DNA from 2 places in the Mycobacterium sp. Soil_C_30 genome. Region 1 is predicted to be linked to the other one. Evidence: riboswitches for the same ligand, from Rfam matches in the RefSeq annotation. Region 1 holds a riboswitch; the other holds the start of a gene.
The links. Region 1 has a riboswitch for thiamine pyrophosphate ahead of thiC (phosphomethylpyrimidine synthase ThiC). Riboswitches for the same ligand answer to the same signal wherever they lie in the genome.

Region 1 (3,415 bases):
ACCATGTGCCAGAGCGCAAGCGGTCGCGGCGGCCAGGGTGTCACCAGCACCGTGATCGTGGCCGGTGCCCACCCGCGGAGCGGCGAACTCGTAGAACTCCGTGCCGTCGAAGAGCAGGTCGGGGCTCGCGCTCGACGAGCGCAGGTGCCCACCCTTGACCAGCGCCCACTGCGGCCCGAGAGCGTGCAGCGCCCGCGCCGCGTCGCGCTGGGACTCGGTGTCGACCACCTCGATGTCGACCAGCAGGCGCACTTCGTCGAGATTCGGTGTCACCAACGTGGCCAGCGGGAACAACTCGGTGCGGATGGCCGACAGGGCGCTGGGGTGCACCAGCGGGTCCCCGTGCATCGATGCGCACACCGGGTCCACCACCAGCGGCACCGTCAGTGCCTCGGCTCGCCAGGTCTCGGCCACGCATCCGATGATCTCTGATGACGCCAGCATGCCGGTCTTGGCGGCTTCGATGCCGATATCGGAAGTCACCGCGCTGATCTGCCCGGCCACCACGTCGAGTGGAATCTCGTGAAAGCCCTTGACGCCCACCGAGTTCTGCACCGTCACCGCGGTGACGGCTACGCAGCCATGCAGGCCCAGCATCGCAAACGTGCGCATGTCGGCCTGGATACCCGCACCGCCGCCGGAGTCGGAGCCGGCGATGGTCATCACCCGGTGCGGTGTCTGCCCGGGCGGGCTCAGCGGTAGGTACGTCATGAGGTCAAGGGTAGGTAGACGCGGTTGCCCTGCTCGGCGAACTCCGCAGATTTCTCCGCCATGGCTTCGCGGATGTCCTGGGTGATGCGCATCGAGCAGAACTTCGGTCCGCACATCGAACAGAAGTGGGCGGTCTTGGCCGGGGCCGCCGGCAGCGTCTCGTCGTGGAATTCGCGGGCGGTGTCTGGATCCAGCGACAAATTGAACTGATCCTCCCAGCGGAACTCGAACCGGGCCTTGCTCAACGCGTCGTCACGTTGTTGAGCGCGCGGGTGTCCCTTGGCCAGATCGGCGGCATGCGCAGCGATCTTGTAGGCGATCACGCCGTCCTTGACGTCTTTCCGGTTCGGAAGGCCCAGGTGCTCTTTGGGAGTGACGTAGCAGAGCATCGCCGTGCCGGCCTGGGCGATCATCGCCGCGCCGATCGCCGAGGTGATGTGATCGTACGCAGGCGCGATATCGGTGGTCAGCGGTCCCAAGGTGTAGAACGGTGCCTCGTCGCAGAGCTCTTCTTCGAGGCGGACGTTCTCGACGATCTTGTGCATCGGCACATGACCGGGTCCTTCGATCATCACCTGCACGCCATGGCTTTTCGCGATCTTCGTCAGTTCGCCCAGGGTTTCCAGTTCGGCGAACTGCGCCGCGTCGTTGGCGTCGGCGATCGACCCGGGGCGCAGCCCGTCGCCGAGGGAGAACGTCACGTCATACCGGGCCAGGATCTCGCACAGCTCGGCGAAATGGGTGTAGAGGAAGGACTCGGTGTGATGGGCCAGACACCACGCCGCCATGATGGAGCCGCCGCGGCTGACGATGCCGGTGACCCGGTTGACGGTGAGCGGGATGTAGCGCAGCAGCACACCGGCGTGCACGGTCATGTAGTCGACGCCCTGCTCGCATTGCTCGATCACGGTGTCGCGGTACACCTCCCAGGTCAGCGCCGTCGGGTCACCGTTGACCTTCTCCAGGGCCTGATACATCGGCACGGTGCCGACGGGGACGGGCGAGTTACGCAGGATCCACTCGCGGGTCAGGTGAATGTCCTTACCGGTGGACAGGTCCATGATGGTGTCGGCACCCCACCGGGTGGCCCACACCATCTTGTCGACCTCCTCGCCGATCGACGAGCTCACCGCCGAATTGCCGATGTTGGCATTGACTTTCACCGCGAAGGACTTGCCGATGATCATCGGTTCGGTCTCGGGATGGTTGTGATTGGCCGGGATGACCGCGCGGCCCCTGGCAACTTCGGAACGCACCAGTTCTGCTGGTACACCTTCCCTTTCGGCGATGAAGGCCATCTCCGCGGTGATCTCCCCGGCGCGCGCCCGCTGCAGCTGGGTACCCCGGTCGCGCACGACCGTACGGCGTGGCAGCCCCTTCTCCAGGTCGACGTGCGCCTCGGCGTCGGTGTACGGCCCGGACGTGTCGTACAGGTCGAGATGCTCACCGTTGGTCAGGTTCACCCGACGGAACGGCACCTTGGCGCCGTCGGGAAGTTCGCGGTAGGTCTTGTGGCTGCCCGAGATGGGGGCATGGGTCACGGATACGGCAACAGCACTCATCAGTTCACTCCCTACGCCGGCATTACCCGGTCAGGTTCGTACGGTCGACGGCCCCAGCCGTCCTCTCAGCGCACTCGGTGTGCACTCCCGTGTGGGTTACGCGACCAACCTAGCGCAGTCCGGTGCCGTGCCACACCCCGGGACGACGGAACGGGATGGAATGGGAATTGCACCACGAAGGTTTGCATAGCTAACATATGTAAATTGCGGCACACACCGTGGTGGGCTGCGCACGCACTCGATACGAAACGAAGAATGCTGATGACTGCCGAGCTCACCACCACCGACGCGAGCCTCACCGCCACCGCTCGACGCCGGATCAAGATGGACCACGACCACCCCCGCTACAAGTGGGTGGTGCTGTCCAACACGACCCTGGGCACCCTGCTGGCCACCATCAACGCGTCCATCGTGTTGATCTCGCTGCCGGCGATCTTCCGCGGTATCGGCCTGAATCCCTTGGCGCCCGGCAATGTGAGCTACCTCCTCTGGATGCTGATGGGCTACCTGGTGGTGACCGCCGTGCTGGTGGTGCCATTCGGCCGCCTGGGCGACATGCTCGGCCGGGTGCGGATCTACAACCTCGGGTTCGTGGTGTTCACGGTCGCCGCGGTGGCCCTGTCGTTCGACCCGTTCTCCATGGGCGGCGGTGCGGTGTGGCTGATCGCCTGGCGCGTGGTCCAAGGTGTCGGCGGCGCCATGCTGATGTCGTCGTCCTCGGCGATCCTCACCGACGCCTTCCCGGCCAATCAACGCGGTATGGCGCTGGGCGTGAACATGGTCTCCGCGGTCGCCGGCTCATTCCTGGGCCTGCTGATCGGCGGTTTCCTCTCCGAGTGGCACTGGCAGGCCATCTTCTGGGTGGGCGTGCCGATCGGCCTGGCCGGCACGGTCTGGAGCCTGCGCTCGCTCAAAGAACTCGGATCCCGTACACCGGGCCGCATCGACTGGGCCGGAACGCTGACCTTCGGCGTCGGTCTGACGGTGTTGCTGGTCGGTATCACCTACGGCATCCAGCCCTATGGTGACTCCACCACCGGCTGGACCTCTCCTCTGGTCCTCGGTTCGATTGCCGCCGGGTTGGCACTGCTGGTGGTGTTCTGCCTCATCGAACTGCGGGTGTCGCAGCCGATGGTCGACAT
Region 2 (3,415 bases), on a different contig from region 1:
CTGTAGCACCATTCCGAGGCGGTTCCGTTGCTGCACCGGTGCGGCGCCGTCGATCAGAAGCCTGCCCGCCTGGTGCCCCTCCTCGGAGCCGCCGAGCAGCCCGGCCAGACCGTGCAGCAGGGTCGATTTCCCCGACCCCGACGGTCCGAGCAACAGCACCCGTTCTCCGGCCGCGACGTGCAGCTCCAGATCCTCTATCGCCCAACGGCTCTGACCGGCGTGCTGCCAGCCCCACCCGGCGGCCGTCACGTCGGCGCCACCGAGACGAGGTGTCATCGAGGCGCGGGACTCGCGACCACTCTTCCGGACTCGAAGCGGCTGAGCGCTCCGGTCTTGGCGAGGCCCCGGACCACGAACCAGGACAGCACCCCGGCCAGGACGGCACCGGAGACCACTGCCGAGGCGGTGTAGATGGCTGCGAAGGTGGTGGTCGATCCCGGGTACCAGAGGATCAGGTCGTTGATGGCCAGGGCCAGACCGGCGGCAGCGCCGGCGGCGGTGGCCACGGGCAGGTTCCACCGGCGATAGAGGAACAGCGCGAACACCAGTTCGGCGCCCAGGCCCTGCACCAGGCCGGACTCGATGGTCAACACGCCCCACTGGTTTCCGACCAGGGCCGACACCGTGGCGGCCACCAACTCGCCGTAGAGGGCCGCGCCGGGTTTGCGGATCACCAGCGCGGTGAGCACGCCGGCGAAGAGCCAACCGCCGCCCGCGAGTGCCTGCAGGCCGGGCAGGACGGCGTTCAACGGGGTGGCGATGGGATTGGACGCGACGTTCCAGAAGACGAAAACCAGGCCGGCGGCCACCGCGAGCACGCTGGCGACCACGATGTCGACGACGCGCCAGCGCACGGGGCGACGGGTGTCGGAGGTCGGATGGGACATGAGACTCCTCGTACTGAGTATTTGAGATTCGTGCACGGACCGGGCAGCGACGAATCGTGAAGGCGAGCACGGCGATTGCGACCGTGGCAGTGCGGCGCCGAAACGGGCGCTCAGATGGGTGTTACGTGACAGGCAATGTTCACGTGCATCTCCCTACGCCGGCATTACCCGGTCAGGTTCGTACGGTCGACAGCCGGTCAGCCGTCCTCTCAGCGCACTCGGTGTGCACTCCCGTGGTGTTCCGTGCTCCAAGCTAGTCCACACACACAGGAGTTGCTATACCGGGTGGGTGCTGGTGAAGCACCAATCCGTGCCGTCGGCGGTCCCGGTGGCGAGGTAGTCCGCGGCCGAGCGGGGGTCATGCCGGGCGATGAGGGTCTCTTCCTGGGCCGCCCATCGGTCCCAGAAAGGACGGTAGGTGTCGCCGTCGCGCCGCAATGCCCGCTGCTTGCGCACCTCGTCGTCGGCGTCGATCCAGATGCCGATGTCCGCCAGTGCCCGGTTGCCGGCGGACAGGGTGCCGACGCCTTCCACGATCAGGCGTTGGGTGGCAGTGACCGGACGCCACCCGGCGGGGGTGTTCGTCGTCCAGTCCCACTGCCTCCAGCGCGCTGGATCACCCGCGCTGCGCGGTTGCAGCAGTTCGGTGTGAACGTGGTCCACCGCCCAGGCCAGGCCGTCCCAGCCGGGGTAGATGTCATCGAGGCGCACCACCACACTGCCGGCCCAGCGCTGGGCCAACTGGTCGGCCAGGGTGGATTTGCCCGACCCCGAACGTCCGTCGATCAATACGGTGACCACCCCGGAGGCACACAGGTGCCGGGCCAGTTCGTCGAGTGTCACCGCAGCTCAGCTGCGCGGGCGGGAGAACAGCCAGACCGTCAGCCAGACCGAGGCGGCCGTGATGAGCAGGGCGCCGGGGACGTGCACGCTCAGGGTGTGACCCTTGCCGAGGTAGGCCTGGACAAAGGAGAAGGCGAACAACCCGAGGGCCAGGGCCGCCGCCCACCAGCCGTGACGCCGTTGCCGCGCCAAGCCCGCCAGCGTCACGGTGAGCACACCCGTCACCACGTGCAAGGCGATCGCAGCCCCGCCGTGGATGTCCAGGAATTCGCCCGCCTGGATCACCGACCCGGCGGTGACGAACAGGACGGCCACCACGGCGACCGTGGCGAGCGCCAGGAATCGGGAAAAGACGAGCCAGGGTGCGGTCTTCGGCTTCTCGGCGACTGTCGTCATGACGTCCCTTCCCTGGTCAGATCCGGTTCTGCGTAGGCTCCTCGGCGGCGGATGCCTGCTCAGTCTCGCCGACGGCGGGGGAGGTGTCCTGCGGTTTCAGCACCGCCGGCCGGAATCGCTCGGGTAGGGCGCGCAGCATCGCCGCGCACAGCGCGACGATGGCCGCGGTGGCGAGGGCGATGACCCAGATCGGAGCGCTGGTGAAGATGTTCTCCAGCAGCATGTAGAAGCCGAACAAGAGGAACAGGACCGCCGCGCCGATCTGGATGAGCCGCTCGGGCAGGTGCTTGCCGGCGACCGCACCCACGATGATCGCTAGCCCGTCGGCGACCACCATGCCCAGGGTGGATCCGATCCACACGCCCAGCCAGTCGTTGTCGGCGGCCAGGGTGATGGTGGCGAGCATGGTCTTGTCGCCGAGCTCGGCCAGGAAGAACGCCGAGGTGACCACGAAGAATGCGGCACCGGTGGCCCGCTGGGCCCGGCTCTTCTCTTCGTCGCTGAGGCTGTCGCCGCGCAATGTCCAGAGGCCGAAGAAGACGAACATCGCGCCGGCCAAGAGGCCGAGAAGGTGCGTCGGCAGCGCGGCGCCCAGGTAGTGCCCGATCGCGACCGACAGGACGTGGACCAGTGTCGTCGCCGCCGTGATCGCGCCGAGTACCACCCACCAGCGGTAGCGCAATGAGAACGTCATCGCGACCAGCTGGGTCTTGTCGCCGAGCTCGGCGACGAAGATGACGGCGAAGCTCAACAGGAGAGCGGAGAGCACGGGACAACCCCTCGTTCGGGTGGTTGCCGGAGGGGATCATCAGATGCCTCCGGCCGGCAACCAATGCGGTCTGTACGGCCGAAGGTCTCGCCCACCGGCTGACTGCCGGTCCGGGTAACCGGGCGTTGCGGTGACCCGCAGCGCCAGTATGTCGACTACCCGATTGGGGGGCTACTCCCCTTCGCTTTTCCCAGATTGGCACAGCTTCGCGGGTATTGCAAACCGAGATGCACGAAAGATGGTTCGTATCAATAGTTTTGGATGTACTACCGGCAGACTTCGGTTACCCTGAAAATTCTGTGACGTTTGCTGAAACTCCGCTGGAATCAAGTGCCGCAACACCTTTCGCGCACGAGCTGCAGCACTACATCCCGCGTCAACGGCGCCAACTCGATGTCGCCGGGCGCTTCCGCGTCGATCCACACCATCTCGGCGATCTCGGCGCAGGCTCGGGGCTCCTGGTCCAGCGTCACCGAGAACATCTCGGCTTCGACCGTGTGGCCGGGCTCATTGGCGGCAT

Region 2: it holds a riboswitch for thiamine pyrophosphate, as region 1 does, so the genes downstream of both, AC3A6P_RS32210 (ECF transporter S component) here and thiC (phosphomethylpyrimidine synthase ThiC) in region 1, are expected to answer to the same signal.

What each region holds. Positions count from the first base shown of each region.
Region 1 is NZ_JBDGJH010000030.1:61,536-64,950, forward strand. Features, by position in the region: gene thiD (bifunctional hydroxymethylpyrimidine kinase/phosphomethylpyrimidine kinase) at 1-711, opposite strand, end outside; gene thiC (phosphomethylpyrimidine synthase ThiC) at 708-2,273, opposite strand; TPP riboswitch at 2,265-2,374, opposite strand; gene AC3A6P_RS33580 (MFS transporter) at 2,535-3,415, shown strand, end outside.
Region 2 is NZ_JBDGJH010000027.1:57,413-60,827, reverse strand. Features, by position in the region: gene AC3A6P_RS32215 (ABC transporter ATP-binding protein) at 1-276, opposite strand, end outside; gene AC3A6P_RS32210 (ECF transporter S component) at 273-887, opposite strand; TPP riboswitch at 1,021-1,132, opposite strand; gene AC3A6P_RS32205 (hypothetical protein) at 1,164-1,730, opposite strand; gene AC3A6P_RS32200 (hypothetical protein) at 1,737-2,126, opposite strand; gene AC3A6P_RS32195 (TMEM165/GDT1 family protein) at 2,143-2,895, opposite strand; gene AC3A6P_RS32190 (NUDIX hydrolase) at 3,222-3,415, opposite strand, start outside.